2 regions of the Nitrospira sp. NS4 genome follow, and region 1 is predicted to be linked to the other one. Evidence: riboswitches for the same ligand, from Rfam matches in the RefSeq annotation. Region 1 holds a riboswitch; the other holds the start of a gene.
The links. Region 1 has a riboswitch for fluoride ahead of ACO9S2_RS11015 (cation:proton antiporter). Riboswitches for the same ligand answer to the same signal wherever they lie in the genome.

Region 1 (16,162 bases):
GGACGTTCTCCCCAGGTATTGACGTAATGGAGAATGCCCCTGATCGTCGGAGAGCCTGAGCCGGATACCGCATATTCGACCCCTTCAAACTCGGCTCCCAGAATGTCGTAAAAATAAATCTTCGCCGTACCCTGTTCAAAATCGTATCCGGCAAACACCGGCACCACCGCGCCCGTGCCGGCCAACGCCGCGGCCACGTTCTCCTTTAAGAGCTTGGACACCGCGCGCAGCTTGCCCTCGAAGCTCAATTCCTGAAGTTGCGTACGCCGGTAGTATTTGAAGGAGTGCTCCAGCACCCGCACCATTTCATAGGCGGTGGCTGGCACTCCGGCGATGGCCATCACACTATGGCGATCGATCTCCAAGACCTTGTCCGTCCGGTCATACATCACCATGTTTCCGGCCGTGGCCCGCCGATCGCCCGCGACCAGCACCCCGTCGCGATACTTGAAAGCCAGAATCGTCGTCGCGCTCGTCAGTTCCTGCCCGTTTCCGACCAGAGCCGGATTGCCGAGTGTGTACCCCTGCTCCCGTAACAACTGATAGAAGTCACCTTGCATCCCCATTCAAACCTCCAGGCTAGGGGCACGAGGAGCCCCACCTGCCCCTTCCCCTCGCCTCCAGCCTATTGCCTCGTGCCTATTCCCCGGTTCTTTGCCGATACCGCTCGGCCTGTTTCGGATCGACCTTCTTCATCCGTTTCATCAAACTGTCTTTGTCCGGCGAACCGGTGTCCGGCCGCTTGGGTCCGCTGCCTTCGTCCGACGGGCTCGGTGCTTTCGGCATCGGATCGCCGGGCCCTTCGCGTCGTTCCGGCATGCTCGTGTATGTCATGATCGTGCATCCTTTCGTCGATTCCAGGCTGTCATCGCATCGGCGGGAGACGTCGCCGTCTCCAGCACTGCCGCACAGGCCTTCACATCCTCGGGATCAAACAGATCGCCCATCTCCAACGTCTTGGGCATCAACCCGCCGGAAAACTGAATGCGCTCCCATTGCATCGACTTAATCTGGTCGGGAAACCGCCGCACGCACAATCCGCGTACCCCCCCGCGGGTATCGCTGGGGCCGGCCGACAAGGCCTGTTCAATGTCGGCCTCGGTTGTCATCCGCCAGGCTTTGCCTTCCGCTTCCAGCCCCAGATAGAGCCCGCGCTCGGCATTCACATTGTGATATTCAAGATCCAGACTGGCCAACCAGGGGTCATCCCACCCGATGCGTTCCTCGCGCATGAATGTGTCCAACAGCCACAGCTTCGTGACCCAATCCAAGCGCCCCACCAATTTTGTGCGGTCTGTCGTCAGCAAACTCAGCGTCTGCCGCCATTCGCGCAGGATCCAATCCGTGTCCGGATCTGAGCCGGCAAACTGCGTCTCCGCCGCCGCGCAGTATTGTTCCTGAATCTCCACGCCCGTCAGCGTCTTGCCGTTCTTCTGACGCACCGCCGCTTTGAGATCGTTGTCGCGCGAAATGTGCTTCACGGCCACGACCGGCTGGTCGATCTCGATCTTCGGCGCGCGGTTGAGAGCAATCAACTCCAGGACCAACTGCGTCGTCCCCACCTTCAAGGCAGTGGCATATTCACACATATTCGCATCGCCGATGATCAAATGGAGCCGGCGGTATTTCTTGGGATCGGCGTGGGGCTCGTCCCGCGTATTCAGGATCGGCCGGTTATGCATCGTGTCGACGCTCAAATCCGTTTCCATAAAGTCGGATCGTTGCGAGAGCTGATACGATCCCGGCACAAAGCCGCTTTCCTGCGCCTCCACCCCGACTTTGCCGGCCCCCGTAATCACCTGGCGGCTGATGAGGAACGGGATCATCCCCTCCACCAACGCGGGAAACGGAACCGCGCGCGGGACCAGATAGTTGTCGTGACAGCCATAGCTGTGGCCATGGAAGTCGGAGTTGTTCTTGTAGACCTGCACATGCGGGCCGCCCAGCGTCCGGTTCCTGCGCTCGGCGGCGCGTTGTACCACCCGCTCGCCGGCCCGGTCGTGGGCCAGCAGATCGCGCAAGGTCCGGCACTCGGGCGTGGAATATTCCGGGTGCGTATGGTCGTTGTAGAACCGGGCGCCATTGGGCAGCACCAGGTCGCTCTTCATCTCGTGAAACGAAAAGGGCCGGTGGGCATCCACCTTGGCAAACTCGTCCTCTTCCTTGTCCTGCTGGAGTCCGGACACCCGGAACCCGCGCGAATCCTCATGCGGATCTTCGCCACTGTAGTCCCACCGCCGCTCGAAGGAGGCGGTCAGGTATGCCCGCACCAGTTCCATCGACTCGACGACCGGATCCACCACGTCGAGATCCTCGCGCGTGATGCCGTACTCTGTTTCAATGCCGAACAAACGCATCGCTAGATAATCTGATTGATCAACCGTTCCTCGGTCTGCCGCCCATGACGGAACGACGATACGCCGACCACTTGGTCCGGATGATGGTCGAGCAGCTTCAACCATTCTTCCGCCGCATCGTCCGGCGGCAACATCTCGCCTTCGCGGAACTCTTCCGACACGGCATCCAGCAAATCTTTTGGAACAAGGCCGGCAGGCTTCCCGGCCTGAATCGTCCGGTCGATCGCTTTCTCCTTCGCGCGCTGCACGATGGAGGAAAGAATCGCGCCGCTGACGAGATCGCCGCGATACAGCACCTTGCTCTGTCCGTTGCGGAGCCGGATCGAGAGCACCCGGTTTTCATCGGTCCGCTTGAAGATCGTGTCGATCACGTCACCGATGAGCGACTGAAACGCCTTCGCTGGCTCCCCGCCGCGCCCCGCGACACAGGCAGCATCCAGCGGCAGGTCTTCTCTGAGATACACTTTCAAAATTTCCGCAGCCGATTCGCGATTCGGCCGGCTGACCTTGATCTTGCGGTCGATGCGACCGGGACGCAGAACCGCCGGGTCGATCAGGTCCGGACGATTCGAGGCCAGGATAATCACCACGTCGCGCAACGATTCGATCCCGTCCATCTCCGAACAGAACATCGGCACGAGCGTGTTGGAGATGTTGAACGAGCGCATCGCCCGTCTCGTCCCCAGAATCGATTCCGCCTCATCGATGAAAATGAAGGGCAAGGCCCCTTCCCGCCGCCTGGCTCGCGCTTTGGCAAACAAGTCACGCACCATCCGCTCGGATTCCCCGAGCCACATGTTCAAGATCTCAGGCCCCTTGATGTGGAGAAACGCGCCGCCGGTGATGGGAACCTGCTTCTCGCCCTTCCCGCCATCAGGCATCGATTCGCTGACGAGTTTCGACAAGCTCGCCGCCGCCGCCTGACCGATGAGGGTCTTGCCGCAGCCGGGAGGACCGTAGAGCAGAAACCCTTTAGGCTGCGTGAACTTGAATTGCTGGAAGGTCTCCGCGTGCAGCAGGGGATATTCGATCGCCTTGCGAATCGCGCTGATCGCCTCCTGCTGACCGCCGATCTGTTCCCATGTGACCGTCGGCACTTCATCCAGGACGTGGGTCTTGCCTTTCCGGTCTTCCAGCTTTTCGATGGCGATCCGATGCCCCGGATCGATCCGCAATTCATCGCCGGCCTTGAGGTCCACCCCCGCGAGGTCGCTCGACCGTTGCAGAATCATGGACTGCCGGCCCATGTCCTGTTCGAAACGCAACCGCCCGTCCGGCAAGGCCTCGGCCAGCTTGAGCACCGGCCCGCTCCGGTCGTAGCCCAGCGTCTTGATGACCGCATAGGCTTCATTGACCAGGATCTGCGTGCCGATCTTCAGCACATCCGCCGGCACCCGAGGGTCGACGTTCGCGTAATACTCCGCGCCGCCCACCACGATCCGGGCCAATCCCTCGCCGGGGAGGTCGAGCAACGTGCCGATCCGGTTGGCCGGCGCCGTCAACTTCCCCACCACCTCGCTGATCTTTTTGTATTCGGCCTCCCGCTGCTGCTGGCTGGCGGCATTCAGCATGACGGAATGGCGGAGCTTGTAGAGGATCTGCTGGCGGGGATCGTTGTCAGGAAACGACGCCAGGCACTGCTCAATTAATTCCAGCGGGTCTGCCGTCGTCGCAGCCGGCCGCTTCCCCGCCCCTGTATCCGAAGGGCCTCCCGGCCCCTTGTCGTCCGCTCGATGGTCGCTCATGTGTTCCTCCCAACGAATCAGGCGTCATCATAACAACATGTCCGAGCGAGACGCCACCAGTGAAATGGCGGAGATTGGAGACTATTAGGACGGAGGAACGAGTGTGTTCCGACCACTGAAAGAGTGCTCGCACAGAACCTGCTGGCGGACTTTTTCAGCAGTCTGCTAATTGACGGCTTGGAGCGTGACCGACACTGATTGTCGTTTGTTCCCGCGCAGAATGTCGACCGTCACCTGCTCGCCGACTTTGCGGGCTTCCATGACATCCATCAGATCATCGATCGTCGCCACCGGTTTGCCGGCGACCGCCACGATGATATCGCCAAGTTCGATCCGACCGCTTGAGGTCTGCCGCGCTCCCTTGAGCCCGGCCGCATCGGCCGGCCCTCCGCGGGCCACTTTCCCGATGATCACCCCCTTGATACCCCAGCGCTTGGCCATGGCATCGGGGACCAGCGACACGCCCAGCCCGGGACGGATCAGCTTGCCGTGCTTGATCAACTCGGGAACAATCCGGTTGACGGTATCGACGGGCACGGCAAACCCGATACCGGCATGGGCGCCGCTCGGACTCACGATCTGGGTGTTGACGCCGATCAACCGCCCGCTGCTGTCCAGCAACGGCCCGCCCGAATTGCCGGGATTGATGGCCGCATCGGTTTGCACGACCCCTTCGATCGTCCGGTTCGACATCGACTTGATGGTTCGACCTAATGCGCTCACGACACCGGTCGTCAATGTATGGTCCAGCCCGAACGGATTTCCGATGGCCAGGACCTTCTGCCCCACCCGCAAGTCATGCGACGTCCCCACCGCCAGCGGCTCCAGGACACCCTCAGGAACCTGAATCTGCAAGACCGCCAGATCATGGTCAGGATCGGCGCCGACGACTTTGGCCTGATGCTCGCTCCTGTCGGCCAAGGTCACCTTGATCGAGTCCGCTCCGTAAATGACGTGAAAGTTGGTGACGATGTGGCCCTGCTTGTTCCAGACAAAGCCGGAACCGGACCCCTGCGGGACCTCCATGATATCGAAGGACCAGAAGTCGCGCTGAATCGCCGTGTTGGCGATGAAGACCACCGACTTGGTTGCCCGCTCGAAGACGGCCATGGTCGCCCGTTCATCCGGCCCCAACTCGGCAGGAGGCGGCGTCACCGGCCTCGGCCGCCCTTCGGCGCCGTCGTACGCGCCCCCCAGCGGCCTGCCCCAGTCCGCGGCAACGGGAGAGAGACTGAGGGAGAGCGCACAGGCTCCGACCGCGATGCGAACAAGCCTCCGCATGAACTGCCGCGTCATTGCCTTACTCCCCCATGATTTGAATAATGAGATCGCGCGTGCGGGACCGCGTATCGAAATCGACGACGACGACTTGCTGCCAGGTGCCGAGATGCAGAGTGCCCTCGGAGAAGGGAATGGTCACGGACGGCCCTTGCAGCTGACCGCGCAGGTGGCTGTGTCCGTTATCTTCGCCGGGATTTCTCCTATTGTGCTGCCACGCCGGATCAGCCGGCACCACCCGATCCCAGAAGGCTTTGGTGTCGGCGCGAATCCCCGGCTCATCTTCGATGATCATGATCGAGGCGGTCGTATGCTTGACAAACACCGTCACGATCCCCGCCTCCAACTCCGACTCTGCCAGGGCGGACCGCACCGACTGCGTCAGGTTCTCGATCTGCGTGTCCCCCCGCATGTTCACGCGCAACGCGACGGTATTGACGGCCATCTCAATGCTCCATCCGGCGTAAGAACCGGCGTTCCGAAGAAGAGAGCCGGCATCCCCGCGCTTCTTCCAGGACGCGGTCAAACGCACCCTGAGCAGCCAGACCACGCAGCGCGCCCATTACCGTCCGGCTCAAAATGCCTTCCTGCTGCAGCTTGTCGAGATACGCGAAGGCATCAGCCAGCGTTTCCTTCTTCCGCACATAATAGTCACGCCCGCGCCGCTGATTGCTGTAAGCCTCGAACTGTTCGCAGGCCACCAGAATTTCCGCCAACTGTTTCACCCAGGGCTTCGCCGACGCCAGCCGCTCGGGGTAATAGTAGTAAAGCATCACCTGCTGCATCCAGGGAGCCCACGTGATCCCCATCTGCTTGATCGCGGGACGGACCGCCCGCAGGCGGCGCGCCAGCCGTCGCGCATAGCCCAGCCGCATCTCCACCTGCTCAGCCGCCCACCGATCCATCTCGATCCCGGCCGCGTTCAGATCGCGACGATACAAGGAAAGGAACGCCTCGGTTTCCCGGCCATAGGCCGTATCGGCATGGACGGCGCGCCACTCGCGCGGCCTGGTCGGAATGCCCCGCTCCCTGGCCCATGACCAGATAGATCCAAACAGTTTTCGGTCAAGCCCCGCCCGTCCCAGGTCGTGCAACAGACAGGCGATCTGATAGGAACGCACCCGCTCCGGATCGTGGCCTAACGACGCGGCCACGGCCGCACACATCCGCGCGGTCCGCACCGCATGCGGACGATCGTACCCGCGAATGATCCGCCCCTCCTGTTTCGGGTGGGGATAATCGTAGAGCCGCATCAGTCCCGCCACCAGCGGGCGGGGGATCAGGAGCGGTGCCGACGAACGATGGGTTGACATACGTACAATCGAGCAGCCACGCACGTGAGCCGCGAAGACCGGCCGGCAGAATATCGTCGCGTGAAACAGGGTGTCAAGGCGACGGCACCGGCGCGGCACTCGCTCAATCGGTCGAACTTTGCTATGCTGCGCCTCATTCATCCGCCATGAACGATTCCACCTGCAAAGCCTGTTCAGGCACCTGGCCAAAAGCCGATCACTTTATCGCCGACCTCGGATTGACACGGGCCTATCTCCATGACGATCAATTCTTTCCCGGCTGGACGGTGCTGGTCTTTTGCCGGCATGCGACGGAACTCTTTCACCTGGCGCCGACGGAGCGGATACAGCTGATGGAAGAAGTAAACCTGGTCGCCACAGTTCTTGGCCGGGTCTATGAGGCCAGGAAGATCAATTACGAACTGCTGGGCAATCAGCTCCCCCATATCCACTGGCACATCATCCCCCGCCTTGCGACCGACCCGGCCCCGCTCGAGCCGGTGTGGCGGGTGCAGCATGAGCCGGTGCTCCGTTCAGGGCCCGACCTCCTGAGTACGATCCAGCGCCTGCAACAGGCCATTCAGCAGGCCCGCTGACCCACGCATCGCCGCTCCCGGCAGGGACCTCCGCCGGGCCCACCCGCCTCAATTCGGTGCTATAATGAAAACCCGATTTTGACAACTTATCCGGAGGGTTACAGGTTTCCGATGCGTCATCGACTGGTGCTTGCGGCCCTCCTGTCCCTCTACTGCCTCGCACGGCCTCCCATCCACTCATCCCTCGCCCAATCGCCTGAGAGCGAGCCGCCCCTCTTGATCGAGACTCCGCCTCCGGCTCCGGAAGCTTCCCCTGCTCCACCACAGCAGGATGAGCACCAGCGTCCTGAACTTCTTCCCCGGGAGCGTGAGGACGCCGTCATGATGCTCGGAGAACTGCGTGGCGCAGTCCGTGTGTCGCCGGACGATGCGGGCGACCGGCTGAAGCTGGCCCAAGGGCTTTACCGCATCGGCGACCTGGATGCCGCGCTCGACGAATGCCGGATCGCCATCAAGCTGGAGCCGGAGAGCGCCGCGGCCCATCTGCAACTCGGCGTCACGTTGATGGCCAAACAGGATGGACGCGCCGCGGCCGCCGCCTTGATGGACGCCATCCTGCTCGACCCCGCATTGACGCAAGCCCATTACAGCCTCGGCAGCGTCCAGTACTCGCTGGGCAACCTCAGCGCCGCGATTCAATCCTATCGGCGGGCCTTGGAGCTGCAGCCGCATTTTCCCGACGCCCGCTATCGCCTCGCGCTGGTCTTGAAGCTGACGAACCGGCATCAGGAGGCGGCCCGATTCATGGAGGAAGCGGCGGTCGGCGGCATTCCGCAGGCGCAGTTCTTCACAGGCAATGCCTATCGCAACGGACAGGGGGTGGAGAAGAATCCCGCGCTGGCGATCAGGTGGTGGACGATGGCGCTGGAGTTCGGCCACCAGCGCGCGGCGGACTCACTGTCGCAACTGCGCCGCCAGGCCCTTTCGCCGGAACAGCCTGAACGCCGCCGGAAAGAAGCCCTCGAGGCGTTCAGGCGATATCGCGAGGCACTGTGGAACGACTACCCGGATGCCGCGGGACACGATCCGGGTGACTCATTGGGCATCGCCCTGCTCAACAACAGCGAATCCTCCAACGGAGTCACCGCGCTGTTTCACGAAGCCTTTGCGCTGAGCGAACCCGCGCACGAGGAGCTGGCGCGCCTCTATGAGAGCGGCCTCGATAGCCGCCTCGCGCAGTTCGACACACGCATCCTGACCTGTTTTGAAACGACTGCCGCCGACGGTTTCATTCCCGCCAAGAAAGCGCTGGCGCGCATCTACGGCAAAGGGCTCGGGGTCACAGTGGATATGCGCAAAGCCAAAGCGATGCTTAAAGGCCTGCCCAAGCGGGAAACAACAGCGATTCTGGACGAGATAGTTGGACGTTAGCAATTAGCCATGCTCGATGCTGCACGCCTGTGGCGACAGTTTCTCGGTTCCTCCCGGCTCCAAGCCTCCGTCATGGGGCTGTTCGCGACTTGGCTGGCATTCGGCTTCCAGGCCGCTGCCCCGGCCACCTTCGCGGCCCTGGACTGGAGCGCCTACGATGTCTGGCTCAGTTACCGCGCTCCCATCCCCGTCAGCCCCTCCCTCATCATCGTCACGCGCGATCCCGCCAGCGAAGCGGAGTTCGGGACAGGACCATGGGACCGGGCCATCCTCGCGCGCCTGCTGACGAGCGCGCATGAAGCCGGAGCCCTGGCCATCGGCCTCGACCATCGTCTGGATCATGCCAGCCCCGCGCAGCGCGGCGGAGCGGCGAGCGATGCTCTGCTGTTGGAGGCTCTCGGTACCGCCTCCCCCGTCGTCATCGTGCAAAGCGCCGACGCCACGCTGGCCTCGGATGCCTCGATCGCGAGCCATTTATCGGTCGCTCCCCATTCCGATCATGTCGCACGCACGGTACCAGCGGCATCGACCGATGACACCCAAGCCGCCCCGGCCTTCGGCGTTGCGCTCTACAAAGCGTTTCAGAAACAGGGCTCACCGATACAGCCTTCTCTTTCCCCGACAGGCAGCGGATCGCTCCTGGTCAATTATGCCGGCAATGGCACGATCGCCTCCTTCCCGACTGTTCCGGTTTCAGCCCTGTGGAGCGCCATCGAGCAACATGAGAACGACCGGCTCACTGAGTGGTTCAGGGGGAAAGTCGTCGTGTTGCTGCCGAACCAGCTCACGGAGGGAAACTGGCTCTTGCCCACGGGGCAGACCGTCGCCAGCCAAGTGATCCATCTCCATGTCCTGAACATGCTGCTGACAGACAATCGGCTCTGCCAGACCGGCGCAACCGGCCGGTTGTTGGTGACACTGGTCGTGGCGAGCATGGTTGGCTGGCTCCTGCTCCGGTTCCGGTTCCGGGGGACCATCAGCCTGTTCCTTGCCGGAACAGCCATCGCAACCTATGGCCTCCTCATGCTGCTCGCGCTCGCAGCAATCCACCTGGTGCTGCCCCTTGCCTTGCCTCTGACCGCCGCTGCGTTCGTGCTGGCCGGCACGATCATCTGGAGCCACCTCACTGCACACCAACGGCTGATGCTGGCGGAGCAGAACATGCTGCGCGTGCAGCAGGAGGCCGCCGCCGTGCGTGAAGCCCTGGTCCTGCGCGAGACCCGCGCGGAAAGCCTGCAGGAAGACCTCGCCGCCGCGCGGGCCGCCATCACGCAATCCACTGGCCAACAGGAAGCGTTAACCGGAGCCGCCGAAGCCCTTCGTGCCCAGCTTGCCGAGGCGCAGGCACAGGAAGAAGAGGCGCGCGGAAAATTGGAACGCCTCGAACAGCAATTGCACAGTCTGCGCGCCGCCACGAGGGAACCGGCCGCGGTAGGCGACGTGGAACTCGATCGCCTCCGCGACGAGTGCCGCCAGCTGGGCATCGTCACCCGGGACACAGGACTCCTGCGCCTCTATCGGGATCTCAAAAAAGGAGCCAAGTCGCCCCTCACCGTCCTGCTGCTCGGCGAGCCGGGTACCGGGAAAGAACTCTTTGCCCGCGCGGTCCATCGGCTCAGTCCTCGCACGAGCAGGACCTTCATCGCGGTCAACATGGCGGCCATTTCACCGGAGCTGTTCGAAAGCGAACTCTTCGGCCACACCAAAGGCAGCTTCACCGGTGCCACAGCAGACCGGCGCGGTTACTTCGAGCTGGCCAATCACGGGACCATCTTCCTGGATGAAATCGGGGACCTGCGGCTGGACCACCAGAGCAAGCTGCTGCGGGTGCTCCAGGAAAAGTCGTTCTATCGTGTGGGGGCCACCATGCCGACCACGGTGGACGTCCGCATCGTCGCCGCGACCAATCGCGACTTGCAGCGCGGCGTCTCCGAAGGCTGGTTTCGGGAAGATTTGTATTTCCGGCTGACCGGGCTCGTGTTCCGGCTCCCGCCGCTGCGCGAACGGACCGGCGACGTACCGCTGCTTGCCGACATCTTCCTGACGGAGATCGCCGGCCAGATGGGCAAACCGGTGCCGCAACTATCAAACGAAGCGTTACGATCCTTAGTTGACCATGAGTGGAAAGGCAACGTGCGGGAGCTCCGGCATTGCCTGGAACAGGCCATCGCATTGAACGACGGGCCGCTGCTGTCGAAAGAGTCGCTTCGACTCGGCAGCGGGTCCGCGCTCACCGCAGGCCGGGCGAAGCAGAGCCAGATGCTCCCCGAGCCGGCCGGCGATGCGGCGGTGTTGAACTGCCTGAGGCAGCACGGCTTCGACATGCAAGCCACGGCCAAAACCCTCGGCTGGGACCGCAGCACCGTGACGCAACGGCTCAAGGGCCTCTGCTTTCAAGCCCTGGTTGAATCCAACGGCGACCTGGCCAAAGCGGCGCTCGCCATCGCGGGCGATCCGGGGCACCTGCGAACCGTCGAACTGAAACTCATGGATTACCACAGTCACTTATTGTCCGTGATTGAACCCTTCAAGACCGCCGACGAAGCCATTTCAGATTGCAAACGGCGCTTTAAGAACCTGCCCGACCGCCACTTCGCATCGGTCGAGGCACTGGTGCGGCAGCACTTTCATCAGATCTGAGACGTCAGCCCCGGCGCCGCGCAGGAGTCTCACAGAGACCTGCCCTAGCCTTCGTCGCTCAGGCCATCGCCATGCCGCAGGGCTTTGCCCGGATGCTCGCCTGGAGGCAGGAGGTGCCTGGGGACAAAGGCCATCCCCGCAATGAGGGTCGGCACCACCGCGCTCGCAATCACAGCGGCGACGAGAAAAGAATATTGCTCCTGGGTCACCAACCCATGGGACAATCCATAGAGAGCAGAAATCGTCCCGAATGTCAGTCCCGTCGACATCAGCAGCGTGTAGTACCAGCGTTCGTTGCGATCCTGCCGGAAGAGGCCGATAAAGGGATAGAGGCCGAAAATCTTGGACGCCACCTTGCCCATGAGCAGCATGAGGAAGACCAACGGAGCCGCGATCAGAGCCGGCAGAGACACGAGTGTGCCGGCGCGAAGAAAGTAAAAGGGCGTGAGGAAGCCCACCGTCAGCGTCCGCAGTCGGCGGATCCAATGCGCATCCCTCGCTGCGCCTCCCGCAAGCACCATACCGACGAGGTACGCCGGCAACACCGCTTCGCTCCCCGACCACAAAGCCAGCCCGCCGAGCCCGAACAGAATCAGCATGATCCATTTCGTTCTGATCGCAGCCGTCCGATGCGCGTAGTGTCGGGTCAGCCACGCGGTCATGGACGGTAACAACGCCAGCACCGCAAGGCTTCCCACAAGGAACACGATCGTCTTATCGGTGAACGGCGCGAAGAGCAGGCCCAGAGCGATGACTGTTCCGAGGTCATTGATGAAACAGGAGCCGAGAATGCCTTTCCCGAACTCCGTCTTGTTGAAGCCGGTTTCCAGCATGACGGCATAGACGACCGCCATGGACGTCGTCGAAAGCGCGATGCCGCAGAGCCAACTGGCATTCGCATCCCATCCCAACAGATAACGGGCGATGGCGGCGCAACCCAAGAACGGCGCCAGGAAGCCCACCAGCCCGACGACGCTCACCTCAGTCAACTTCGTGCGGATCACATCGGGGTCCAGTTCCGCCCCGGCCAGGAACGTCAGCACGACCGCACCGGAGGCGGCAAGGAATCGCACCCATTCGGAATTGGCGGCAAGCACATCGCCCAGGCCGAACCAGTCCGTGGCAGCGGCGGCAGCAACGCCGACACAAATCTCGACGAGCGCGATCGAGAGACCCAGGGAAGACGCAATGAGGGCGGAAACGACCGCGAGGGCGAGCCAGAGAGATGCGGTGATGAAGATGGGTTCCATCCGGGAGTCCTCCGTTTCGGCCGGGTTGTCACAGACCGGTTGCCGCCACGCTGGCATAATCCTACGGCTACGGCAGTGAGGGTAGCGTAGGAGTCATCAGCCTGGCCGAGGCGGTTCAACGGGGGACTCCATCCCCTGGTGAGGCACAGTATAGCCCAAATACCCGGGAGCAAGTCAGACTATTCAGAGGTGAAAATCCCTGCACGGGAAGTCCCAGCCGATTCCCTGCTCTCGGATATTGAGGCTGGACACCGGTTCTTTCCCTTCACACATTCGCCACAGGCCGTGAGGCATTGTGGTGGCCCCTGCCTATAACTCGAATGGATCGGCGATCCAGAGTCCTGCTATGTCATTGATAGTTTGTACTTTTAATGAAGAAACTTGATTGCACTTCTCGGCACCCGGCTTGCACATGTCCCCCACGCTCCCTGGACCATCTTTTTATTCCTTGGACTTTTCTATGACACCCTCTTTCCGGACCACAGAAATACGCTTCACTCAGGCTTCCCTCGCTGTCACGGCAACCGCCACAGCCTTGCTAGTCTGGTCAACCGGTTCGTTTGCCAAAACGGCCCTGGATCAAGGCCACATCGGTCATCTGCTGGCAGCGATGCTCTTCGGAGCCCTCGCCGGATTCCTGGCCTATGGCAACCTCTGCTACGAATTGGCTCGACTCGGACGGCTGAAACGGGGACCGGTCGATGAAATGGATGCCTCGCCGTCTGATCCACCATTCAGTCTCCAGCAGGCCCCTGCCATCACGGTCCTGGTGCCGTCGTACAAGGAAGAAATCCCCGTCATCCGTCAAACGCTCTTGTCTGCCGCCCTCCAGGACTACCCGAATAAACGGGTTGTGCTGCTGCTGGACGATCCTCCTGCCCCCACAACCCCGTCCGACCGGGCCGCGCTCTGGGCCGCACGAAACCTCTCCGTTGAATTACAGACGCTGCTCGATGAACCGGCCACCCGCATCACCCATGCCCGCGCGGCATTTCTGGCCAGACGCTCGAAGGGCGCCGTGACCGCGACCGACGAATGTATCCGGCTCGCAGATTGTTTCCGATTGGCCACGCAGTGGTTCGAAACCCTGGCCAAGGACTCCCCGACCGATTCACACACCGATGTTTGGTTTGTCGAGCAGGTGCTCAGGCAACCAGCCGAGGCATGCCGGGAAGCGGGAGCCCGGTGGTTCGCTCGGCGGAGGGAATGCGCGCTGCCCCCCGACGAACGGCTCCTGGACGAGATCGACGCCGCCTATGCCCAATTAGCCGCCCGCTTTCAGGTGGAGCTCGAGGTCTTCGAACGGAAACAATACAGCAACCTGTCCCATGAGCCCAACAAGGCCATGAACTTGAACAGCTACCTGGGCCTGATGGGCAGACGCGTACGCCCGATGACGCACCCGACAGGTCTCGCACTGGAAGAAACCTCCCTGCCGACCGGCAGCCGCCTCATCCCGAACACGCCCTATGTCATTACGCTCGATGCGGACAGTCTATTGAAACCTCACTACGCCAGCACCCTGGTCCGCCTGATGGAACAGCCGGAATTCGCCCGGGTGGCAGTCGCCCAAACTCCCTATAGCGCCTTTCCCAACGCCCCGGGCGCGCTGGAGCGGACCGCCGGAGCCAGCACCGACATTCAGTACCTGGTCCACCAGGGCTTCACACACTTCGGCGCCACCTTTTGGGTCGGCGCCAATGCATTGTTGAGAAAGTCGGCGCTGGAAGAGATCTGCACGGAATCCGTCGAAGGAAGGCACCTCGTTCGCCGCTACATTCAAGACCGGACAGTCATTGAAGATACGGAATCGACCGTCGATCTGCTGGCGAAAGGATGGTCGTTGCATAACCACCCCGAACGGCTGGCCTATAGCGCCACCCCGCCCGATTTCGGATCGCTGATCATCCAGCGGGCCCGGTGGGCGAACGGGGGCTTGATCATTCTGCCCAAACTGCTCTCCTTCCTGCGCTGCACGCCGAAGCAGGCGCGAACCGTGCCGCAAGCCCTGCTTCAGATTCACTATTTGACCTCGCTGGCCTTCGTCCCTTTGAGTGTGCTCCTTCTGTTTGTGATCCCGTTTCCATCAGAGTTGATGACTCCGTGGATGCTGGTAGCCGCGCTCCCCTACTTCGCTCTCTATGCCCGAGATCTGGAGAACATCGGGTATCGGCCGTTCCGGGATCTGTTTCGCCTCTATGCCCTGAATTTGCTGCTGCTCCCCGTGCACCTGACTGGCGCGCTCACTTCTGTACGGCAGGCGATCGCCGGGACGAAGATTCCCTTCCGGAGAACGCCAAAGATCTCCGGACGAACCAGAACGGCGGGGCTGGATCTGGCCATGCAGCTCGGCATGCTGTTCGGGAGCACACTGATGGGACTCTTCCACGTCTCCCACGGGGGATGGAGCTCGGGAGCCTTTGCCCTCATCAACGCCGGCCTCCTGCTGTACGGCATTCGCCAGTTTATCGGCTTCGCCGAAATGCAGCAGGATCTCAGCCTGAGTGTCACAGAACTCCTCCGCAACGTGACGGACCGGCCTTTGGAGGCCTACTCGCGACTCACAGGCCGGGCGTCAGCCCGGTTCGCCTCCGTGAGTGAGTGGAGAAAAGGGTTCGTGCTCCCGCGCATGCGCGCGTGGCTCCCGTCCCGATACGTTCTCTGGAGCCTCTTGATGGCGTTGGAGACAGTCTCTCCCGGACTCGCATCCGGTGAATCCCTCCCGCCGCGCAATCCGGTCCAAATCGAACATCGCGAGCCGGGCCCCGGCGACCGGGGCCAGACCAAGCTGGCGCAGAATCACGAGAGTGAAGGCGACGCATCAACGGCCGGCGTCACGACATTCCAGCCCTAACACTATTGGGCCAAGGGGCAGACAGCTTCGGCTCGTCCATAAGGGCCTGATCGACTCCTCTGTCGCAGACGAGAACGATTCGCTCCCACAGAGAGGCCATGATACTCCCACTGCCATACGCTTCGTCTCCGGCAAGCCTTGAGCCGGAACCCCGGCAGGACAACGCGAATCGACCGGATCCACGCTCGGCCCGATTTGATGTCCTGCGGGTCGGCGCCTGTCTGGCCGTGATTCTGCTCCACCTCTCCGCCACGATCGTGATGGATCGGGAGTTGATCTGGTCCACGGGCTGGTACGTCTCCGTGATGGCAGACGCCGCCACGCGCTGGTGTGTGGTGGGTTTCATCATGTTGAGCGGCGCCCTCTTGCTCCACCCCGAGAAACATGCGCGCCCGAATGAGTTCCGGACAAAGCGGCTGAACCGTCTCCTGCCTGCGCTGATTGTGTGGTCGGCCATCTACTTTGCCTGGCGCGTCTTTTTCTGGAAACAACCGCTCACACCGGGCCTCATCGTGCACGATCTCCTCGCCGGCAGACCCTACATCCACCTGTATTTTCTGTTTCTCATCGCAGGGCTGTACCTCGTCACCCCGTTGCTCGCCGCGATCGTCAGCCGTCTCAGCCCCGCAGAACTCCGACAAGCCATCGTCATCATCGGGATCCTGGCCATGGCAGCCAACCTGTTCGACTTTCTTGCATCCAGTGCCTTTACAATGTTCGTCCCCTACCTCGCCTATTACCTGGCCGGATGGTATTGCGTGCACGTGATGGACAACCGG
Region 2 (16,162 bases), on a different contig from region 1:
GAAGGCCTGCCGGACGCCGAGGATGCTGCCGTTGACCGCACCCGTCTGGCTCGCGGCGTCGTTCGCGTTAACGGCATTCGAGTTTGCACCACCCCAGGTCTTGGAATACTGCAACTGGGTGAAGAAATCGACGTCCTGCGACGCGGAATAGTTCAAGCCGATCCGCGCCCACTGCTGAACACCCGCATCTGCAGTCTTGTCATTTGCTGACCGCCCCGCAGCACCGCTCGCATTCGCCCCAAAGAACCCGTTATTACGGTACTCCCCTCTGACCCGCATATCGCCGGAAAGCGTGAACTTGCTGATGTCAAACAAGGGGCTCTTGGGCGGATCGAAATTCCAATAGGGAACCAGATCCGGAAAGCTCCGCGGCACCGGCGCACCGTGCCCCGGCTTGTCGATCACCGTCGGGGCTACTGGCGGGTCGGCCAAGGCCTGGCCGATCGGCATCGATCCCATCAGGGCCGCTGCCAGCACCCATTTTGCTGCTTCCTTGCTTCGTCTCATAGCGTTCCTCCTGTGAATTGGATAACAGCCCCTGGTGGCTCCACTCCCTCAGACAGGCTGTCGACTTGCGATCCAACTACCCCCACTATGACGGCACCATTCCGTCGTGCCCGGTGCCCTACCGGAAGGGCCTTCCTGATCCCTCCCGTCCTCTGCTTCCGCCGCCCTGCTGCGATACGTCACTACTACACGACTTCTTTCGTTGTGGCTTGTAAAATCTCGTTTTTCACTCACCCTGGTCCTGTACCGACACTCTCTCTTCATCCGGCTTCACGGCACGAGGCCAGAGGCAGGGGGCTAGAGGTATGAACACCCGCATGGCCGGTAACCGGAGAGTGGGCTCAAGTCGGCTGAGATTGAGTGATCCTCTCACTCAGGCCCCATACCGTCCCATCGCCTCTCGCCACTTACCCCTTGCCTGCCGATCAGGCCTGCCCCGACTCGTTGATCGACTTCTGGCTCTGCTCCGGCTTCTGCCCCGCCGCGTTGATCTCTTCTTCGGCTTCTTTCATGGAGGCCTGGAAGTCCTGCTCGACCATCTTCACTTCCTGCTGAATCATGTTGATCTCAGGCTCAACCGATTTCCGCAGGTCTTCCGCCGTTTCCTTAAATCCTTTGACCGCCTTCCCGACCTGCCGTCCGACCTCCGGCAGTTGCTTCGGCCCGAAGAGCAGAAACGCAATGACGAGAATGATCAGTATTTCGCCGGCTCCGAGTCCAAACATGTATGTCCTGGCAAGAGGCCAGGGGCGAGGGGCCAGGGGCACTGAGCATCCGCACTCTCATGTCCACTAGCCTCTCGCCTCTAGCCCCGTGCCATCCTTCCGTCTTGTTAACCCTGCTTCGTCTGCTCGCTCTGCTGCACCGGTGCGGCCGGAGGCGGCGCGGCCTGCGCCTGGGCCTGTCCGGCAATCTGCGTGGGCGGCGCCTGCGCGGCCGGGGCCTGCTCGCCCGGCGTCACGTCGATGGCGTCGGCCTCATGCACGGTCTTCTTGAATCCCTTGATCGCTTTGCCGAGCCCTTCTCCCAACTGCGGCAATTTACCGGCGCCGAAAATGATCAACACGATGATCAAAATCAGCATGAGCTCCATCCAGCCGAATGAGCCGAACATCTAGTACCTCAATAATAAGCGTGGTGAGTGATCGGTGACGGGCGCTTGGTCCATACGGACCGAGCAACTTTGCGGGAAGAGCAAGACAACTGTCTCTGGCCAAGCCATCAAATCTTGCACGGTACCCTTTCTTGCCCATCCTGCATTGAGATTCAGCGTCCTATACGAAAGATGGGGTAAGTACCTAAATCGCGGGGAAGGCTATAGAAAACTCAATGGCAAGTCAAGGAAAAATATTGGGAATAGCGCGGGACGAGAGGCAAGGGACGCTTGAGCAGCAAGCTGTCGGCGATCCGATACTGAACTGTCCTCCCCTTTGTAAGGGGAGGATAGGTGGGGTAGAGCCTCGCAACCTGCCACGCCGCTCACCAACACGCAAGCCGGTCATGGCCGCCGGAATCCTCGACCTCCCCTGGCCCCTCCTGTGACGAAGGAGGGGGACAGAGTGGCGCGATTGCGCGCTATTTGCAGGTAAAATGGTGGTATTCGATCGGGCTCGGCGGGGCGGTAAGGGCCACATTCACCGTATCGGGATCGTACCCGACCCCTTCCAGATCCGGCGCGGCCGTCGCCAATTCCTCTTCGGTCAGATAGGCCACCGTATCCGGCACGCCGTTCCGCTTCAGCGAGAGGAGCATCCCGTTCAGCGTCTCCCGCTCCTCCTGCGGCATCTTGTCCTGCAAGGGGAAATCGAGCTTTCGGCTGTAGGGGCTTTCATAGGACTCGTTCAGCGCCTTGATGGTCTTCAGCACGAGACGGTCCTGCTCCCAGGACTGCAGCTTCGGCCCCGCCGAAGGATGGGTCGCCAGCAGATCCATGAGGGTGATGACGTTGGTGTTCAACGACCGGCCGACAAACTCCCGCTGGGGTTCGATCGTGATCCTGCCCAGGCCGAGATGTTTCGCGACCGCCTCAACCAGGGCGAAATTGATCATGAAGCTGTACTGCCCGCCGAACTGGCCGTAGCAGGGCTTGTCCGGATCGTTGAGCACTTTCGGATCCGCCGTCCCGGCGTCGAACGCGCTGAACCCCACCGCGTCGGGAGCCAGCAGGCGCTTGGCCTCCTTCAATGTGGCGAAGGCCCCCAGGTTCACGGGGACGAGCACCTGCTCGTCGATGGTCTTGAGAAACTCCGTGATGGTCTTGCGATAGGGCACATCCTTCCACTCGACCTTCCGGAACTCCTTCTCCCAGACCAGGTCGTCGAGAAACGCCGGAAAGGTCTTGAGTCGCTCCACGTCCTTCGCCTCGAACGCCCGGACAAAACCCGACCAATCCTGAATCGTGGCATGCAGCATTTCGCTGAGATTGGGGCGCAGATATTCCTCTTCGATCTCGCCGGCATTCCTGGCCATGAGCTTGGTCGGCAGGTCGTTCCAGAGTTCGCTGCAGATGATCCGATCGACCGAATGGTCCGCCACCCCGGCAATGTGCTCCACGCTCCCCTGCAGCCCCTCGACCCGATCCCGATGCGGGACGAGGTCCGGATGGGCCAAGGCGCCGTCGAGAATCGACTGTTCCCAGTCCACGAGCACATAGCGGACGCGGGGGTAGACCAGGCCGTCTTTATCCAGCGTCTTCAGATGGCTGAGGAAGCAGGCGGCGAGGTTGCCGTTGCCGGGACCGAGTTCGAGCACAATCAGGCGAGGAGCTAGGGATGCGGGGCTAGGGGGCGGAGCATCCTTACTCTCACCTCTCGCCTCACGCCCCTGGCCTCGTGCCTTCTCGCGTTTCGTGACCTGCTCGAAATAATCCGCCGCGAGCGCGTGCGCCAGACGATAGTCGGCGGAGGCGAAGGTCTGATAATAGGTCCTGAGCTTGTCCCCTCTGAGGCGATAGAACAGCGTGTTGATGTGGGCCTGCCACTCATCCAGCGGCTTGTAATCCCCGATCAACTGCGGCAATGCGTCGGCGTCTTGAAGCATGGTTGAACTCGTGTGTGATAGGTGATGCGATTTGCGTGGGCGGAATTGTAGCAGACGCTTGGAAACCGCCGCAATCGGGAGTCTCATCGCTGTCCACCATCTGCGTTCGGCTCTCAGCTCTGCGTCCCCTCCCTTTCGGCACAGTCCCATTTCGTTCCCCTCCTTCGTCAGGAAGGGCCAGGGAAGGTCGAGGAATCAGCCGCTCGACCAGGCCAGGCCGTTCACAAGCCGCACAGCCACCGGTGCTCTCTACCCCTCCGATCCTCCCCTTACCAAGGGGAGGATCGCTCCGTATTGAATCTGAGCCAGCTCATCACGCCCCCTTCAGACTACCCTTGACTCCGCTACGTGAGGGGGTGTACCAACTTTTCATGACCGCCCTGTGCCGCGTCCTCATCGCCGTTTCGCTGGGCACCTCGCCGTGCTGGGCGGATGAACTGCCGCTGACAAAGAATCTCCCCGTTCCCGACTTTCAAAACAAGGCCCAGGATACCAAGCCGTACAACTTCGATGCGCCGCCCGGCGGCATGTTCCGCTCCATTACCATGGCCGAGGGGTTCGAAGAGGAGTTGGGGTTCCGCCGCACGCATGAAATCGTTCCCGTCCAGCCGACGGAACAGTTTCCCACAGGAACGCCGGCGGTCTATATCGTGTTCCACCTGCACCAGCATTACCAGGCCTTCCAGGTCTTCGGCCGCTGTTTCCCCGAGGCTGTGCCCGGCCTTGCGCCCGGCACCATGGTCAGCGAGGACGCCATGTATATGGCGCTTGAGGATGAAACCGGGTACCTGAAGCTCTTCCCTCCCTCGAAGGAATGGACACCCGGCCGCTATAAAGTGGAGATCCATGCGGGGGAGGAAGTCAACGAGATGAGCCTGGTCGGGACGATGCGCTTCACCATCATCAAATAGGCACGAGGCCAGCGGCGATGGGCAAGGGGCCAGTCAGACCGGAACCGGACTCTTAACTCCCATGCCTCTCGCCTCTAGCCCCTCGCCACGTGCCACCCGTCACGAATCTCTACCCTTCGATTGACGCACGGCGCGGCCCGGTATATAAGCAAGCCCGACAGCACCAACGGTGATGGGGTTCACCGGAACCGCCTGCGCCCCGCGTCTCAGGCTGATAACTCCTACGCACCCGTATGGTAGGAGTGTCGTCGATGGCCGCACCGGATCCCGCTTTCCCTCAATACCACATCAAGAACATCGTCGCCGACATCCTCGCCGAATTGGGGCTGCTGATCCGGCTTGAGCGGAAGATGCTCGGCCTGCTCTTCTCCTATGCGGTGGCCATCGGTATGTTTCTGCTCTGTGTTCCGATCGCTGTGCAGGAGCTCGTGAGCACGTTTTCCTTCGCCGTGGAGCCAAGGATGATTTTCACGCTGGCCCTCGTCGTCGGCAGCGCCTTGACCGGGGCCGCCGCCTTCCGGGTCGTGCAGGCCCGCGGAGCCGAGACGCTCCAGCAACGCATCTATGCCAGGATCGCCATCGCCTTCACCGAAACGCTTCCCCGGCTCAAGGAGGATTCGTTTCTGCCCCAGCATGCGCACCGCTTCAAGGAAGCCGACCTGCTGACGCGCGCGCTGGTCGCGATGGTGTCGGACCTGTTCAATGTGGCCGTGGTCGGCACCATCGGCATGTCGATGCTGATTTTTTTCCACCCCTATTTTCTGCTGTACAACGTCAGCCTGGTGGCCGGGTTTGTCGTTCTGCTGACGATCTTCGGCCGCGGGGGGTTCCTCATCACCCTGGAGATGTCGCGCCTCAACTACGAGATCTACCACTGGATGCAGAATATCGCCGCGAATCTGCCCCACCTGCGCGCCGCCGGGCACAGCCCGTTTCTGATGCGGAAGACGGACGCCCTGACACAGGCCTATGTGCGCGTGCGGCAACGGCGCTCCGACCTCCTGACAGGCCGCCAGTACAAGGCCGCGACGCTCTGGCAGGTCGCCGGCCACACCGGCATGATCGCCACCGCCGGCATGCTGGTCGCGCAAGGGCAACTGACCGTCGGCCAGTTCGCCGCCGCCGAACTGCTGGCCGGGCAGCTGCTCCTGAACATGGATACCCTGGCCCGCCGCATGGTCCATATGTTCTTCGCCTTTGTGTCCTTCCGGGAGATGAACGCGTTCTTTGCCCTGCCGCAGGACCAATCCGGCGACAAGATGATCGTCCCGCGCGGGCATTTCGGCCTCGACGGCCTCACTGTCACGGCGCGTAATCTCTCCTTTGCCTACCCGGGATCGGCGCCGCTCTTCGAACACCTCGATCTGGAGGTCGTCTCCGGAGAAAAGATCGCGCTGCTCTGTCGCTCCAACCTGCAGAAAACCGCTCTGGCCAAAGTCCTGGCCGGGCTGCTCCCGCCCTCCGGCGGGGCGGTCCGCTATAACGATATGAACCTGGTCGAAGTCCGCCTCGATTCCATCCATCAGTATCGCGGCCTGATGCTGGATTCCCACCCCACGCTGCTTGAAGGCACGATCGAGGACAATCTGACGCTGGGCCGCGCCGCCATCTCCCATGATGATATCCAGTGGGCGCTCCGGTTCGTGGAACTCGACGACGAGGTCGACCGCCTCCCGGAGGGGCTGGCCACCCACGTCACCGGCCACCAGGACCAGTTCACCTTAAGCCAGACGCTGCGCCTGCTCCTGGCCCGGGCGATTGTCACGCGGCCCCATCTCCTGATCATCGACGGAACCTTGCACAACATGATCCCCACGCTGCGCGACACCATTCTGCGCCGGCTTTGCTCCAAAGACGAACCCTGGTCGGTCATCTTCGCCACCAACGATCCGACGTTCACCTCCCACGTTGAGCGCCGCGTGACGGTCGCCTGATTCTCTTATGGAGGTGCTTGCGTGACCTGGGAAACCGTGGCAATCTGGATCGGCAGACCCCATGAGCCTCGCTCATCTCCGTTCGAATCGGCTTGTCCGTCGCGCTGGTGGACATCTGCGTCGGGATCGCCGGCGGCAACACGCCGGATGTGCGCCCGACGACCTGGATTCTGTCGCCGGCCGGTCCGCCCCGACAGCCCTGGAGTTCACCGCGCTGAGGGAGGTCTGAGCATGTTTCGAAAAATTCTGGTGGGCAATGACGGATCCGCAGGAGCCATGAACGCGCTCAGGACGGCGCTGGCCCTGGCGAAACGCGACGGCGCCGAGTTGCATGAAATCTCCGTGGAGGAACACCTGCCCCGCTACGGCGCGCTGATGGGCGAGCTGGTCGAAGCCAGGCAGGAGGCCCGGAATTTTTTTCACCGGGTTACGCAAGAGGCGGAAGTGATTGCGCAGGCGCAGAACCTGACGCTCATATCCCACGTCGTGCCCGGACACCCCGTGGAAGCCATCACGAAATTCGCCCATGACGGCGGCTTCGATCTCCTGATCGTCGGGTTCACCGGCCACTCCAACATCTTCGGCCGCATTTGGGGAGGCACGTCCCAAAATCTTGTCCGCCTATCCCCCTGCACCGTGCTGGTGGTGAAGTAACGACCTATCGCGCGAGTGGCGGCGAGAAACACTCCTCCTGCAGGCGTTTGACCACCTCCCGTGCATCCGCTAGAATGCCCGCGTGATTGCACGCCGAGCCCATCCGTTCCGGAGCCTTCAGGCACCATGACCTCATCATCCCGTCCATGGGCCTCCGTCGTCATTCCCATCAAGGATGAACGAGACAATCTGACACCGCTGACCGAGCGCGTGATCAAAGTGCTATCGGCCCGCGCGGAATCCCGGCAGGCCCCGTTCGAGCTGGTCTATATCGACGACGGGAGCACCGACGGCAGCGGCGAACTCCTCGACCAGCTGCAACACAATTATCCGATGGTCCGCGTACTGCACTTCGACCGGAACTATGGGCAGTCGTCCGCCTTCGATGCCGGCTTCAAACATTCGACCGGCGACCTGGTCATCACGCTCGACGGAGACCTCCAGAACGATCCGGCCGATATCGACCGCATGCTGCCGCTCATACAACAATTCGACCTCGTCTGCGGCTGGCGCAAAACACGCAACGACAATCTGGTGCGCAAGCTCTCCTCGCGCATCGCGAACAAGGTGCGCAACGCCGTGACCGGGGATCGCGTGCACGACACCGGCTGCTCGTTGAAGATCTTCCGGCGGGCCGTGGTCGAAAAACTGCAACTGTTTACCGGCATGCATCGATTCTTTCCGGCGTTGGCCCTCATGCACGGATTTACCGTGACCGAGATCCCGGTCAGCCACTATCCCCGCGCCCACGGCATCTCGAAATACGGCGTCGGCAACCGCCTCTTCAAGTCGCTCTACGACCTCATCGCCGTGCGCTGGATGCAACAGCGCTGTCTGCGGTATCGACTCCGTGACCAGTGACGGGCCGGCAATAAGAAAGGCGAGGGGCGGGAGGCGAGAGGCGAGGGGTGGGACACAAGGGATTTAAGGATCTGGCTGTCTGGCAGGAAGCAAAGAATCTGGCAGTCTTGATCTATAAGATATCTGATAATGATATGCCGCGCGTGGACTTCGGCCTGCGCGATCAAATCCGGCGCAGTGCGGTGAGCGTGGCGAGCAATCTCGCCGAAGGAGACGAGCGCGATACCGACAAGGAATCGGTCAGATATTTCTTCATCGCCAAAGGGTCCGTCGCTGAACTGCGCACGCAGCTTCAAATCGCACACGAATCGGGCCACCTGAACGGAAGCATCTATGAAACGATCGAGAAAGATTACGCCACGCTGGGGAAAAGAATCGGCAAGCTTATCCAGTCGCGATGCCCGCCCACTCGCCCCTAGCCTCTCGCCCCTGGCCCGTCCATGACCACCACTGAAACCATCTGGATCGCTATCGGATTTCTCGGCCAGGGGCTCTTTTTCGGCCGCTGGATCATTCAATGGCTCGCCTCGGAACGGAGTGCGTCGAGCAAGGTGCCGGTGGCCTTCTGGTACATGAGCCTCATCGGCGGCCTCATCACGCTGGCCTACGCCATCTATCGCAAAGATCCGGTGTTTATCGCCGGACAAAGCATCGGCTCCGTGGTGTATGTCCGCAACTTGATGCTGATCTATCGCCCGAACGAGACCGACAAGGCAAAGGGTGATCGGTGATGAGCGATCTGTCCGAACCGACTCCGGGCTCTTCCCCCATCACTCATCACCCGTCACCTGTCACCTATCCGGTGTCGCTCATCGCCCGTCATGTGCTGCTCTTGCTGGCCCTCTGCGGAGTCCTGTTCTTCTGGAACCTGGGGGCCCTCGGCCTGACCGATCGCGACGAAGGCCGCAATGCCGAGGCCGGCCGGGAGATGCTGGAGACCGGCGACTGGATCAGCCCCACCTTCAACTATCAACCGCGCTACCAAAAACCGGTCCTGGTGTACTGGCTCATGAGCGCCTCCTACAAGCTGTTCGGCGTGAGCGAATTCGCCGCGCGTTTCCCGTCGGCTCTCTTCGGCCTGGGCCTGGTCCTGATGCTCTATCTGTTTCTCGCGCGGCTGCGCGACCCGATCACGGCGCTGCTCGCCGCGCTGATGCTGGCGCTCAACCTGCAGATGATCGCGCTCAACCGCATGGCCCTGACGGACAGCGTGCTGATCTTTTTCACCACGCTCTCCCTCTTCGCGTTCTGGCTGGGATTTCAGACGACGCGGGAACGGCGGCGCTGGCTCTGGATCTGCTACCTCGCGATGGGGCTGGCGACCCTGGCCAAGGGACCGGTGGGATTCCTGGTCCCGCTCATCACCATCACCCTCTACCTGTCCCTGACGAAGCAATGGGGGCGATTCCGGCAGGACGGAAAACCGCTTGCGGGCCTTGCCCTCTGCGCGCTCATCGCCCTGCCCTGGTACGCCATGATGTGGCAGCTTCACGGCAGCGACTATACCGCCGCCGCCCAGGCCAACACAGTCGGCCGGTTTCTCAAGCCGATGGAAGGGCACAGCTTCGGCTTTCTGTTCTATGTGCCGGTACTCCTCCTGGGCTTCTTCCCCTGGAGCGGCTGGCTCCTCTTTGCCTGGTATGACGCCTATAAGAAGTGGCGAGAATTCCGGCGAGAGGCTGGGGGACAAGCAGTTGCTGAGCAGGCCACCCCTGGCCCCTCGCCCCTGGCCCCTCGCCCCCCGGACGCGCCGAGTCTGGAGTGGTTCACCGCCGCCTGGATTGCGGGCACCTTCGTCTTCTTCACCCTGTCATCGACCAGGCTCCCGCATTACATCGGTCCGCTCTTTCCGGCCGCCGCCGTTCTGACGGCTTTGTACTGGTCCCGCTGCGTTGCGGAACCCGCTACCCGGGGCGCCAGAGCCTCCGTCCATGTCGTGATGTGGCTGGGCTTTCTCCTGGCAGGAGCCTTCGCCTGCATCCCCTGGATCTACGACTCAAAGATCGCCGGGAAGCTGGTCAAAGAATTCCCGTTGGCCACGCAAGTCTCCATGGGAAGCGGCCCCTACATCGCCGCGACGATCCTCCTGATCGGCATGGGACTGGTGGGAGCGTTCGGGCTCTCGGAGACACGCCGGCGCGCATCGTTTTGGGCAGCCGGCGGTTCCCTCGCCGGTGTGGTGCTGGTGCTGATGCTCTTCATCCTGCCGGCGGTCAACCGGTACTTTGTTTCACCGCCGCAAGAGCTGGCTTACGCAGCCGGACTGAATCTCGAACCGGGCGAGCAGCTGATCGTCTACGCCTCGACGAGGCCATCCATGGCCTTTTATGCCCGCCGCAAGGTGCTCTTTGTCGGGAAGGGGGAAGAAGAGAAAATGCGCGCGGCGCTGTCGCAGTCCGGCCGCACCATGATCCTCCTGCCTGAGACCTTCGTGGAGAAACTGCCGGGCGACGTGAAAACCTATCAGCCGATCTTGAAGCGCTACGGTTATCTGCTCCTCGCAAGCCAGCCGATGGTGAATATCCCGGAATCGGCCACGCTTCCGCCGCCGCCCTCGACGACGAAAGAGCCGCTCATCTTCGGACATTGAGTATGTGGACAGTGACGGGTGATGCGTGATCAGTGAAGCGGAGACCGGATCCCCCTCTCACGCATCACCGATCACCCATCACAAGGAAAAAGCGCCACGGCCGACTACAAGGACGACCAGGCTCAGCACCACTGCAGCCAGCAGCTCACACTCTCTGACGATGGCGAGGCTCCTCGTGGCTTCGACAGCCTCTTCACTCTGCCCCCCACGGAGCCACAACCCCACACACAGGAAGCCCGCCGCGGCCATCACCAGTGGCGCCGCGGTCATCAGCGAGAGGCCCAGCGCCACAGCCATGAGCCCTGCCTGAGGCGATCGCCGCCAGAGAGATGCCACACCGGGCCACCACGCACGTATACGGCCCCACAAGCCGGTCCCCGCGAGCACTGCGCCGAGCCCCATCAACAGAGAGCTTTCCCATCCCGGCGTCACCGGATGGGTCACCACCCACAGTAGCGCAAAGATCCAGACCGTCCCGATCGCCGCCTGCCGCACTCCCGCTTCAACCGAGGTGCGCCACTCCTTCCAGGGCGCCAGAGCCAGGGCCCCGCTCACGAGGCCGAGGACCGATCCGCCGAACACATCGGTCGTGAAATGCGATCCGCGCAGCACGCGACTCAGCGCCACGAACGCGCCCGCCCCGAAAAACAGCAGACTGCAGCGCGGGAATCGCCGGGCCAGGACCGCCGCCAGGGCAAATGTGGCCGTCGTATGACCGGAGGGAAAGGAGTCAAAGCCGGAAAGCAAGGACGGGGCGATATCCCAGTCGCCCGATGTTGAAAACTTCGGCCGGGGCCGCCCGACAAGGTGTTTGACGGTGTGAACCAAGACCGTCGCAATCCCGTGCGCCCATAACGTTTCAATGCCCGTCTGAATCCCGCGCGACGGGGGATAGGCCCATCCCGCCGCCAACAGAATCGCGCTGACCGTGAGCAACTGCCGCCCGTCGCCGAGCCAGTTCCCGGCATGGCTGACGAACGCCATCCAGGGCACCGTCAGCGTGCCGCCGCCCTCAGGCGTGGTGATCGTGCGAAGATAGCGCGCGACCGGGCCATCGAATTCGAGGAGCCCCCAGAACACGCAGACCAGCGCGGCGCAGATGCAGGCCAGAGACAGAAGGCGCGGGGCTGGAGGCACGGGGCTAGAGGAAAGATGCTGGCGGCTGCTGGCGGCCGTTCTCTGTCCCTCGCCCTTCGCCTCTTGCCCCTCGCCTGACAACGTCACGGCACCCAGTCGGCGAGGAACACGTTGAATTCACCCGGCTGCTTCGCGTTCCGGTCGGAGATCCAGACCAGGCGTTTGCCGTCCGGCGAAAACATCGGGAAGCTGTTGAACTGGCCCTCGAAGGTCAGACGTTCAAGCCCGGCGCCGTCGTCCCCCACAAGATACAAATGAAAGCTGGGACGGCCTCCCTCGCCGCGCGTCTCGACGTTCGAGGAGAAGATGATGCGTTTCCCGTCCGGATGGAAGTAGGGGGAAAAGTTCGAGGCGCCGTTCGACGTGACCTGATGTTTGCCGCTCCCGTCGGCGTTCATGATAAACAGTTCAAGCTGGCCCGGCTCGACGAGCCGCTGTCCCAGCAAGTCCTTATACTTCGCGATCTCCGCGGGATCAGTCGGGTGGGATGCGCGATAGACGATGCGCTTGCTGTCGGGCGAGAAGAACGCCCCCCCGTCATAGCCGACATCGTCGGTGAGCCGCCGATGGCGGGACCCGTCGAGATCCATCGCGTAAATATCCAGATCGCCGTCTCTGACCGACGTCCACACAATGGTTTTCCCGTCCGGCGACACGGTGGCTTCCGCATCATAGCCGGGCGTGTTGGTCAATCGCTGCATTTCCTGACCGTCGATGCGCACGGCGAACAGATCGTAGTTGTCGAGCGCCCACCGGTAGGGCCCGTCCCGCGCCGGCTTGGGGGGACAGTTCGGCCCGCTGAGATGCGTCGAGGAGTACAGCACGCGCCGGTCGCCGGGAAAGAAATAGCCGCAGGTCGTCGCGCCGGACCCGGTGCTGACCAGCCGGACCTGATCGCTCTCCAGATCCATGACATACATCTGGTAGCAACCCAGCCCGATCTCCTCCGGTTTCAGCGTGGCGGCATAGGTGTCTTTCATCCAGTTGTTGGTCGACTGAAAAATCAGCTTGTTGCCGCTGAAGGAAAAATACGCTTCCGCGTTTTGCCGGCCGAACGTCAGCTGCTTGATATTCTTCATATGCCGTTCGGCGCTGACCGGCGCCTTGGCGGCTTCCGCTCCTTTGGCGCGCTCGGCGGCCATCCCGGCCTGCGGCCAGAGCAAGAGCGCCACGACCACTCCTATGACATTGCGATACCGCTTACGGCTGTGCATTGAGTCGAACCTCCTTGATCGTCTGAGGAACCTGCCATACATCGCGCTGCGCCACGACACCGTCGCTAAAGATCACCACGCTGTGCCATCCATAGAAGAACAACAGCCGGGCGACCTTGGCCGCCGCCGCGGGCTGGATCGCGTACAACACCGTCACCACCGAACCGGGGACGCCGGCGCGGTGACAGGACAGCAACACCGCCTTGGCCGGACCGTCATACGTCGCCCCGGCAATCCGAAACCCGGTCGGCTCCAATTTCACCCGGTCCCCGCACGAATCCCCCAGCAGGGATTGGGCCTGAGCCCGGTGCTCCGGTGTCACCACCATGAGGACCGATCCTGACGCAGGCAGCACCGTGGTGTCTACCGGCAGCATGTCGGTCTTGCGTTCCGGGGCAAGCGGCTCTTCCTGCGCCCGGATTCGCGCCACCAGTTCCTGAAACGGCGTGGCGCCGTCGGGAAACAGCGGCAGGAGGGATTTGCGCGGATCGGTCACATACAGGTTCAGCACCGGCGCCAATTGGTCCCGACGAAACCGTTGTAACGTCATCACCTGCGGGTCCAGCGACACCGACAGCGGCATTGAGGGAACCGGAACGTCAACCTCCCCCTGAGACCCGGCCAGCGGCACCAGCAGGGTCTTCACCGAGTCCTGCATCGTCACTTCGACCGGGACCGTCACGCGGAAGGGTTCTCCCTCCTGCCGCACCGCGACATGCAGACGGAAAGCTCCCGGCTGATCCGCCGGCGGCGACGCCGAGGCGTCGACCAGAGACAACTGCGGCGCGCCGGCCCGTTCGACCCATTGCGCAAAGAACCAGCGCAGGTCTTTCCCGCTGACCCGGGCAAACAGGCCTTCGAGATCCTTCCAATCGGCATGCCGGCCGGAATACTCTTGAACCACCTGCTTCACCCCTCGCCAGAACGCGTCATCGCCGATTTCCATGCGCAGCTGATGGAACACCATCGCCGCCTTCTGGTAGCCGATGGCGTTGTCCTTCTCATCGCTCTTCCGCTGAAATTCCGCGACGGGGTAGTCCGATCGGGGCGTCACATACAGGCTGTACCCCTGCGTCATCAAGCGGCGCTGCTCGCGCGCCTGCCGGTCGTCGTGCGCCAGCTCATGCCAGTAATAGTTCGCCAGATAGGTCGTCAGCCCTTCGACCCAGTTGCCGCTCTCGACACGATTCCACACCGAGTTGCCGATCCAGGAATGGACGATCTCATGTCCCAAGGCATAGGGCTGCACATAGTGCCGCTTGATGCTGCCGCTCCCGAGCAGTGTAAAGGACGGCATGCCGAGCCCGCTGGCAAAGAAATTCTCCACCACGGCGAATTGCTCGAACGGATACGGCCCCAGAATCGGCACATAGACATCGAGATATTTCGCTGTCGCTTCCAGATATTCGTCGGCTAGAGCCGCATCTTCAGGAAACAGATAGGTGGCAAGGCTGACCGGCCTCCCCGCCCCGTCTCTCCACTCGCGCTGCTTCACCGCAAACCTGCCGGCCACGAGCGTCAGCGCCTCCGCGATGCCCGACTCCCAGGTCTGCCGCACGACGCAGGCCCCGCCGGAATCTCTCCGCGAACAGTCCTGTCTCGCCCCCCCGCGTCCCTGACTGACTGTGGTCCATCCATCGGGAATCTCGACCGCGAGCGCATAGGACGCCAGCGAACCGGACAGATCGGGATACCACCCGCTTTCACTGCTCAGATAGGTGCCTTCCGGCCCGATATGTCCGGCGGTCTCGCTCGGCGTGACGAATCGGAGGTGGCGCGGCTCGCGCGGCGGATCGTTGATAAGACCCTCATAGCGCCACTCCACCGTCACGTCGCCGGCGGCGGCGGCCGGCAGCGACAACCCGAGCAATTGGAAGCTCGAATCGTCCGGCGCAGGGACCACCCTGAATGGCAGGGGAATAGACCGTTCCCTCTCGACGAGAACGACCTCCATGACCCGTAGCGACTTGGCCAGTGAAAAGACCGGCTGTTGCGCCTGATCGACCTGCAGAACCATCCGATCGGTGGCCGCAAGCCGGTGCCGATCAGGATCGATCGTCACGACAAGATCATGATGGCGGATGCGCGAAGAATTGCCCGCGTCGCCTGCGCGCCCGGCGGAAGCGGGCAGGAGCACAGAGAAGAAACAGAGGATCGTGGTGATGGAACGAACATCCCTTCCGAATGGCATCGGAAGGGTTTTAGCACCCGCGACAGACGAGCACAAGCCGGGTGACGGTGAGGGCCCGGTCAGACCCGACCGGCTTCCCCTCACTATCGGAAAAAGGATTTAACACTCGCGACAGACGAGCACGAGTTGGACGGCGGTCAACAGGCGATCCAGCGCGATGGGCTTCCCCAAAATCTCTTGCGGGCCCAGAGCCCAGGCCTCTTCGAGCATCTCCTCGTTATGGCTCCCGGTCATGATGATGACGCCCCCCGGATATTCCTGTTCCCGGAGCGCCTGCAAGACCTCGAACCCCGACAGACCCGGCAGGATCATATCCAAGATAATCAGATCGGGCGGCGCCTCCTGCACGACGCGCAGCGCCTCGTGGCCATCCTTCACTCCGATCGTCCGATACCCGCGCAAACCCAGAAATTGAATCAGCAAATCCCGCACAAGCGGGTCATCGTCGACGACCAGCACCCATTCGCCCGTATCCGGGTTCGAATGCTGCGCATCGGGAGGAACCGGCGTCGGGTTGGGCCTGACAGGCAACTGCGAAGCCCGATGCACCGCCTCGACCAGAATATCCAGCGAAAGCCCGCGACGGATAAAGTCGGTGACCCGCAGCGAGCGGGCCTGACTCTCCTGCACCTCGGTGGCTCCTCCGCCCAGGATTATCACCGGCGCTGCGGGGTCGATGGCCCGGATTTCCTTGAGCACCGTCAACCCGTCCATCTCGGGCATGCGCAAATCAAGCAGGGTGATACGCGGCGCATGTGTCCGGAACAGATTCAGGCCTTCACGCCCGCTGGTACAGGTCACCACATGATATCCATGCCGCGTCAGCACGGTCTGCAGGAGATCGCAATTCATCTGGTCGTCGTCAACAATCAAAATGGTAATCATGCGGACCCCGCGCCTCCGAATCCAGGGAACAGGCGAAGCTGACGCCTCGCGAACGTATGCCCAACCATAGCACGAGGTCGCCGGGGTGAAAAGAAAATGACCGGTTATGAACGGGGGGCGGGCTGCCCGAATAAGGCGGCGATAAAGGCTTCCTGATTGAAGTCCTGAAGGTCCTCGACCCCTTCGCCGACGCCGATCAGCCGCACCGGAATTTTGAGCTCCTCGGCGATCGCGACGAC

Region 2: linked by a shared signal. The riboswitch ahead of ACO9S2_RS05935 (ATP-binding cassette domain-containing protein) and the one ahead of ACO9S2_RS11015 (cation:proton antiporter) in region 1 are both predicted to bind fluoride.

Annotation. Positions count from the first base shown of each region.
Region 1 covers NZ_JBMWAN010000003.1:481,969-498,130, reverse strand. The annotation lists gene ACO9S2_RS11065 (proteasome subunit alpha) at 1-566, opposite strand, end outside; gene ACO9S2_RS11060 (ubiquitin-like protein UBact) at 640-834, opposite strand; gene ACO9S2_RS11055 (proteasome accessory factor PafA2 family protein) at 831-2,357, opposite strand; gene ACO9S2_RS11050 (AAA family ATPase) at 2,360-4,102, opposite strand; gene ACO9S2_RS11045 (S1C family serine protease) at 4,268-5,398, opposite strand; gene ACO9S2_RS11040 (secondary thiamine-phosphate synthase enzyme YjbQ) at 5,403-5,825, opposite strand; gene ACO9S2_RS11035 (hypothetical protein) at 5,827-6,693, opposite strand; gene ACO9S2_RS11030 (HIT family protein) at 6,840-7,268, shown strand; gene ACO9S2_RS11025 (tetratricopeptide repeat protein) at 7,380-8,639, shown strand; gene ACO9S2_RS11020 (sigma 54-interacting transcriptional regulator) at 8,649-11,279, shown strand; gene ACO9S2_RS11015 (cation:proton antiporter) at 11,324-12,529, opposite strand; fluoride riboswitch at 12,610-12,674, opposite strand; gene ACO9S2_RS11010 (glycosyltransferase family 2 protein) at 12,990-15,383, shown strand; gene ACO9S2_RS11005 (acyltransferase) at 15,482-16,162, shown strand, end outside.
Region 2 covers NZ_JBMWAN010000002.1:291,574-307,735, forward strand. The annotation lists gene ACO9S2_RS05910 (alginate export family protein) at 1-507, opposite strand, end outside; gene tatA (twin-arginine translocase TatA/TatE family subunit) at 933-1,232, opposite strand; gene tatA (twin-arginine translocase TatA/TatE family subunit) at 1,340-1,621, opposite strand; gene ACO9S2_RS05925 (hypothetical protein) at 2,083-3,546, opposite strand; gene ACO9S2_RS05930 (hypothetical protein) at 3,918-4,457, shown strand; fluoride riboswitch at 4,617-4,688, shown strand; gene ACO9S2_RS05935 (ATP-binding cassette domain-containing protein) at 4,709-6,391, shown strand; gene ACO9S2_RS05940 (universal stress protein) at 6,623-7,045, shown strand; gene ACO9S2_RS05945 (glycosyltransferase family 2 protein) at 7,172-7,906, shown strand; gene ACO9S2_RS05950 (four helix bundle protein) at 7,954-8,325, shown strand; gene ACO9S2_RS05955 (lipid-A-disaccharide synthase N-terminal domain-containing protein) at 8,347-8,637, shown strand; gene ACO9S2_RS05960 (ArnT family glycosyltransferase) at 8,637-10,496, shown strand; gene ACO9S2_RS05965 (phosphatase PAP2 family protein) at 10,575-11,633, opposite strand; gene ACO9S2_RS05970 (hypothetical protein) at 11,717-12,847, opposite strand; gene ACO9S2_RS05975 (M1 family metallopeptidase) at 12,834-15,038, opposite strand; gene ACO9S2_RS05980 (response regulator) at 15,138-15,923, opposite strand; gene ftsY (signal recognition particle-docking protein FtsY) at 16,028-16,162, opposite strand, start outside.